DNA from 2 places in the Paenibacillus sp. JT31N11 genome. Region 1 is predicted to be linked to the other one. Evidence: riboswitches for the same ligand, from Rfam matches in the RefSeq annotation. Region 1 holds a riboswitch; the other holds the start of a gene.
The links. A riboswitch is a leader RNA that binds a small molecule or an ion and turns the genes downstream of it on or off. The one in region 1 is predicted to bind ZMP and ZTP.
Positions count from the first base shown of each region.

Region 1 (3,390 bases):
TCGGCCGAATGCGCCCAAGCCCAGTAGAACAATGGGCCGATTCTGCGCAGCACCGAGCCGTCCCCGGTAAAGCCGATTGGTTTCTGCTCTGTAATTTTGCCGCCGTCAAATGCGCCTCTGCCTTGTAAAGTTGGACCGTATATTAAGGTTTGCATAGAAATGACCTCCATTAGTGGTTTTATATAATTAGGGTATAGCCTCAATATGACAATTGATCGTCTCAAAAAGCCGGTTATCATACCGCGTATCAGACGGAAACAGTCTGCAACGGATTTTTAGACAAGTGACAAGCGGTGAACACGCTCATCCCCCTCGAATATTCTGAAGACGTTCCGCATGCGCAGCTTCTCTGTAGCTCTGAATGCAAGCAGCTAACTAGATGAAGCTTGCCTGGGCTGCAAGGCCCAGCTTCTTAAGCAGTTGAATGGCCTGTGTCTGCTCTTCAGCCGTGAGACCGGCTACCGCCTTCTGAATCGCCACGGTATGCTCTGGAAAAATCCGCTCAAGCAGCTCGGTCCCCTGCTCCGTAAGCTCTGCGAAAATTACTCTCCTGTCCGTAGGACATGCCTTGCGCCGCGCTAATCCTTTGGCCGTCAGCTTGTCGATGACGTAGGTAATATTGCCGCTTGTCATCAATATTTTCTCGCCAATCTGCTGCAGAGGCTGCTCTCCCTTATGATACAGCAGCTCCAGCACACCAAATTCAGTGGGGTTCAACCCGTATTTGCGAATATCCTGCTGTATATGTGCGCTAACCCATTGATTCGCCCGTGATAAAGTAACGAATAGCTGTAAAGAAGTATCCGGAGGTTGACTCACGCTGCTCACCTCATTTTCTTTTATATTAAATATCTTAATTTAAAGATAAATCAATTCGACGACGTTGTCAAGCGGCTGCATTCCGTTACAGTCGGGGGAATGCCAATATATCCTCCAGAGGACGTCAATAGCCGTTTCTTCTGGACCTTGTTTCTGCTATAATGACAGCATTGGAATAAGGGTCGCGTGCAACTGGCGCAGCGTGGATTAACCACGAGGAAGCAAGCGACTGAATGAGCGTATCCATGCTGACCTCCGCTATCAGTTAATTGGGGTGCAGCGGCCGCTCTGTCATAGCCGTACGCCTGGGCAAAGTATTTGAAGGAAGATGTGCTTAAGAGCACGGGTCCTTTCAGATGCTTTTTTTTGTTTACCTATTGCATGAGGGAGGCATTCGATCATGGCCAAGCTGTTGAAGGCAAAACCGCTCGCTGATGAGGCAGGCGGGCTCATCAAGACACAGGTTCAGGAATGGAAGGAAGCAGGGATTGCACCGGCAATTGCGGTCCTGATGGTAAATGGAGACCCGGCCTCGGCAGCCTATGCCAACGCCAAGGGGCGGCTTGCCGGGAAGCTGGATATTGGCTTCGAGCTTCTGACTTTCGAGCAGAACGTCACGGAGGCTGAATTGCTCCGGGAGATTCAGCGGTTGAATGGGGATGACAGCATTCACGGCATCCTGATCGAGCTTCCGCTGCCAGCGGGATTGGATTCCAGCCGGCTTGCGGCTGCGCTGGATCCGCTGAAGGATATTGACGGTATTACCCCGGCCAATAAGCTTGCCTGCATGATGAATGAACCCGGTCTGCGGCCGGCTACCCCGCAGTCCTGCATCCGATTGATTGAGGCTGCGGGAATCCCGCTAAGCGGCAAGCATGTTGTCGTTGTCGGCAGGGGGGAGACGGTAGGCCGGCCTCTGATGCAAATGCTGCTGCACCTGAACGCAACTGTGACCGTGTGCCATTCCCGTACGGCTGATCTGGCTCGAATGATCAAGGCTGCGGACGTGCTGGTCACGGCTGCGGGCCGATTGAACCTGATTACCCCGGAGATGGTTCATACCGGGCTGACTCTCATTGACGCAGGCATCAATGTCAGGCAAGATGGCAGTGGAATTGCCGGTGATGCCGCTCTGGAAACGGCCGATCATGTAGCGGCTTCTTCACCGGTCCCTGGGGGTGTGGGCACATTGACCACGACGATATTATTCGAGAATGTCCTGCATGCATTAAAGCTGCAGCAGGATGTGGGGAGGCTGCACATATGAGCGATTCATGGAAGCAATCGATCCATGCTTTTTTGGAGAAAGCGGGCTCCGCTTCTCCTACTCCAGGAGGAGGAAGCGTGGCTGCCCTAGCCGCGGCGCTTGGTGCGTCCATGGGCTCGATGGTAACCCGGCTGACGACAGGAAACAAGTATGAAGATGTACAGGCGGATATGAGTTTCATAACCGGACAAATGACGGGGGCTGTATCGGCATGCGAGGCGGTCATGCTGCAGGATATAGAGAGCTTCGGGGAGTTTATGCGCGTTCTGGCTCTGCCAAGGACATCTGAAGAGGAGCGGGAGCTGCGCAAAAAGGCCCTCAGCGGAGCTGCTGTCCGCGCGGCCGAGGTGCCATTAGGCTTAATGGTGCTGTGTCATGAGCTGCTGCTGCTGCTGCATGATGCGGTTATGAAAGTGAACCGCAATGTCATCTCCGATTGGGGAATCGCCGCCCTGATGCTCGAAGCGGCGATCCAATCGGCTTGGCTCACGGTTGAAATTAATTTGAGCTCCATTCAAGATCTGGCTGCCGCAGCGCGCATTCGTGAACAGGGCGAAGCGCTTGAGCTTGCTGGTGCCAAGCTGCAGGCAGAGATCCTGACGGCAGTCAGATCCCGATTGTAAGCTGCTCCTTTTCATTTGAGACAAGATAAACTTTGGCCCATACTCCAAGTGGCGTACGGACTGGCCGATACCAACTGATTGGCCAGCGCCAACTAGCTGGCTAATGCCAACGGACTGGCCAATACCAACTGACTCTGACGGGCTGCGCGCATGGAGTGGGGCGTTTGTAAATAAAGACCTGATTTATCCTGATCAGGTCTTTAACACAATCAGGTCTTAGTAGACCCGGTGAACGATTTCTTCAAAGTCGGGCTCCTCCATATGAACATCTTCGATCTCGCCCAGCTGCTCCAGCATCCGCAGCGCCTCCATGGCGCTGAGCTGATCGCGGTTGCACTCCACGGTAAGCGTATGACCGTCGCTGCTCGTAAGCCGCAGAGGCCAACGGCGGTCCTGCGGTTCCTCAGCGGCGCTTCCCGGCCAGTCGGCCGGATTAAACTGGCCGTCTATCAGTGGAGAAGCCATGCTGAGATAGGTTACCCGAATGATGGTCGGCAAGCCGATCCTCCGCCTCAGCCCGTCGGTTGTCCCGTCAAATCCGAGACGGCCGTCATTGATCACAATGACGCGGCTGCACAGCTGTTCAATATCGTCCATATCATGAGTCGTGAGCAGGATCGTCTTGCCCAGCTCGCGGTTGATGGAATGCAAAAATTCGCGGATGCTTCGTTTGGCGATCAC
Region 1 is NZ_JBWDNQ010000007.1:20,089-23,478, reverse strand. Features, by position in the region: gene AC0YNV_RS22815 (pirin family protein) at 1-155, opposite strand, end outside; gene AC0YNV_RS22810 (MarR family winged helix-turn-helix transcriptional regulator) at 376-819, opposite strand; ZMP/ZTP riboswitch at 998-1,137, shown strand; gene AC0YNV_RS22805 (bifunctional 5,10-methylenetetrahydrofolate dehydrogenase/5,10-methenyltetrahydrofolate cyclohydrolase) at 1,220-2,086, shown strand; gene AC0YNV_RS22800 (cyclodeaminase/cyclohydrolase family protein) at 2,083-2,709, shown strand; gene AC0YNV_RS22795 (ABC transporter ATP-binding protein) at 2,926-3,390, opposite strand, start outside.

Region 2 (3,390 bases), on a different contig from region 1:
ACGATTGTTCTGCCCCTGAAGCGGGCCTCGGTATCGGAGCATGTCACGGCAGGGCTGGACACCGTTGCCGTCAGGATGCCTGCGCATCCCGTGGCACTGGCGTTGATCACGGCAGCCGGGTGTCCGGTTGCGGCGCCCAGCGCCAACAGCTCGGGCCGCCCCAGTCCGACAGAAGCGGCGCATGTTCTGGATGATCTGAACGGACGGATTGATGCCGTTATAGACGGAGGTTCGGCCGGCGTGGGACTGGAGTCGACAGTTGTTGAGGTTGAAGCAGGCGGCATTGTACGGATTCTGCGACCAGGCGGGATAACAGTTGAATCGCTGCGCGCAGCGGGGGTGCAGGTCGAATATGATGTAGCTGCCGCCCCTCATGATAATGGACAGGAACGCACCCCAGGTTCCGTTGAATTGGGAGCGCATGAACACCCGGCAGCCGGCATCGCTCCGAGATCCCCAGGAATGAAGTATGCCCATTATGCGCCCAGGGGAATCATGCAGCTGGTTCAGGGCGGCATCGACGAAGTTGCCGCTTATATCGGCAAGCAGAGCCGGGATGCCCGGGCGGAAGGTGAACGTACGGGTGTGCTCGCGTTCCGTGAGCATGCCGACCGCTTCGATGCCGATCATGTATTGGTCATCGGCAGCCTCGGCGATCTGGAGCGGGCGGCTCAGGGCTTATATGCCGCCCTGCGTTCATTTGATGATCTCGGCGTGAGCCGAATTTGGGCGGAGACCTGTCCGGAGGCCGGCATCGGGCATGCCTTGATGAACCGGCTTGCCAAAGCGGCAGCCCAGCAGATCATCCGCGTATAACGCCCTTCCCGGGCTGCCGCTTTTACAGGTCATGTTTAACCCCTTGTCCGCATATGCTGGAAAAGAATGCGGACAAGGGGGAAAAAGAATGGTCGAAGCGGGTATGCATGCCGGACAACTGCTGACGCTGTTACTTATGGCGATAGCTCTTGGGATGGACGCTTTTTCACTCGGGGTCGGTATAGGAATGAAGGGTATTCGGCTTGTTGACATTCTTAAATTAAGTGCGGTTATCGCGCTGTTTCATATAATAATGCCTCTTATGGGCATGCTTACCGGTAAATACGTCAGCTCCCTGCTCGGCGATGTGGCTTCATCCGCCGCCGGTGTGCTGCTGCTGCTCTTGGGCGGCCACATGATTTACAGCTCCCTGCGGGGCGAATCCGTGGAATCCCTTGATCACAGCACGGTTTGGGGGATGCTGCTGTTTGCGCTCAGCGTGAGCATTGATTCATTTTCCGTAGGCATTTCACTGGGCATGTTTGCGGCGGATGTGCTGGTCACGGTGCTTCTGTTCGGCTTCTTCGGCGGAATCATGTCCACGGTTGGACTGCTCATCGGACGGCGGGTCAGTTCAAGCATGGGCGAGTACGGGGAAGCGCTAGGCGGTGTTATTTTGTTCACGTTCGGGCTGCTTGTTTTATTTTGAATAAATGGAGGAAAAGGAGTGCGAGTGCTATGAAACGGATTTTGTTCGTTTGCACCGGCAATACATGCCGTTCCCCGATGGCGGAGGCCATTCTTAAGGAGCTTGCGAGAAAGCAGGGCAGGCAGCTGGAGGTACGCTCGGCAGGTGTGTCCACGGTGGATGGACTTCCTGTTTCTTCGAATGCTGTAGGCGTGCTGCGTCAAAGGGAGGTTTCATGTACTGGCGGCTCCAAAGCGCTTGATGGCGGTTCAGTCGTTTGGGCGGATCTGATTTTGACCATGACGACAAGCCATAAACGCAATTTGCTGCAGCGCTTCCCGCAAGCGGTGGATAAAACTTACACGCTCAAGGAATTCGTCGGCTGCGACGAGAAGGTGCTGGCCGATATTTCGGAGCTGGAGGGGCTTTACACGGAATGGCAGATGAAGCAGGCGCTTGGCCAACAGATGACCAGTGCCGAGCGCGACCGCCTGCTTGAGCTTGAGAAGCGGATTCCCGATTTTGACATAGCCGACCCCTTTGGCGGGTCGATGGAGATGTATAAGCGCAGCGCCGACGAAATCGAGGATGCATTGAGGAAGCTGCTGGATAAGCTTGGCCCTTCCCGATAAGATCGTTTACAAAATATCCGCATCAGCCCCTGACGTTCGATGATTGATTTTCAACAGGCAATACGTTATGATAAAAACAACTAAGACGGTTTCTGATGTAACTGGCGACTAAAGTGGATCAAACCACGGTGGAGCATCAGATCATACGGCCGGTCGCCTGGGCAAAGAGCAGCGTGCGAAAGCATGTCATGCTCTTTTTTCGTCTTCCAGGCGATTTCAGCATGATTTCAGGTATACTAGTAACATGATTCATCGACATTTTTCGCCATCCAAGGCGGTCAAACCGGGAGGATTATATGTTATGAAAATCGCCATCGGCGCCGATCACGGCGGTTACCGCCTCAAGGAGGAGCTCGCTTCCTTCATACGGTCGCTCGGTCATGAAATCGAAGATGTCGGCTGCGATTGCGAGCAATCCGTGGACTACCCTGATTATGCGCTTCCTGTCTGCGAAAGAGTAACAAGCGGGAAGGCGGAACGCGGAATTCTTGTCTGCGGCACAGGAATCGGCATGTCAATTGCGGCCAATAAAACGGCCGGCATCCGATGCGCACTTGTGCACGATACCTTCTCGGCCAAGGCAACCCGTGAGCATAATGATACGAATGTGCTGGCAATGGGAGAACGCGTCATCGGACCCGGGCTTGCCCAGGAGATCGTCCGAATCTGGCTGGAAACCCCGTTCTCAGGGGAGCAGCGTCATGTTGGCAGGATCGGCAAGGTCATGAAGCTTGAAGAAAATGCGTCTTCTCCCTCAACCGTTATTTGAATCCGTTTTTGCCTTCCGGCGCAAGCTGCCGTTCCGGGATTGTTTTTCAGAGGGAAGCACCATACTTAGCAGCAAGCGGAAGATCCGAATCGAAGGAGTGTCAGGTGATGAACCGGGAACTGAAGCTGGATACGATTGCAGGTGATGTTGAAGCTGTTGTCCGTGAGCTGGCGCATGCCGCTCAGCTTCGAAGCGGACAGCTTCTGGTAATTGGCGCAAGCACAAGCGAAATCATCGGTCAGCGGATTGGCACATCAGGCACGCTGGAGACAGCCAAAGCGGTTTACGAAGGCGTTGAGGCGGCCCGCCGTGACATCGGCTTTCACCCCGTCTATCAGTGCTGCGAGCATTTGAATCGGGCGCTTGTGATGGAGAGGGATATCGCAGAGCGGTATGGCCTGGAGATTGTAGGAGCCATTCCCGTGCCGAAAGCCGGCGGTTCGATGGCTTCCTACGCCTATCGGAAGCTGTCCGATCCCTGCCTGACGGAGTCGGTGCAGGCGCATGCCGGACTGGATATTGGCGATACGTTCATCGGCATGCAT
Region 2 is NZ_JBWDNQ010000005.1:310,470-313,859, forward strand. Features, by position in the region: gene AC0YNV_RS19985 (L-threonylcarbamoyladenylate synthase) at 1-816, shown strand, start outside; gene AC0YNV_RS19990 (manganese efflux pump MntP) at 905-1,465, shown strand; gene AC0YNV_RS19995 (low molecular weight protein arginine phosphatase) at 1,495-2,076, shown strand; ZMP/ZTP riboswitch at 2,164-2,246, shown strand; gene rpiB (ribose 5-phosphate isomerase B) at 2,378-2,845, shown strand; gene AC0YNV_RS20005 (TIGR01440 family protein) at 2,953-3,390, shown strand, end outside.
Region 2: another riboswitch for ZMP and ZTP. It lies ahead of rpiB (ribose 5-phosphate isomerase B); the one in region 1 lies ahead of AC0YNV_RS22805 (bifunctional 5,10-methylenetetrahydrofolate dehydrogenase/5,10-methenyltetrahydrofolate cyclohydrolase).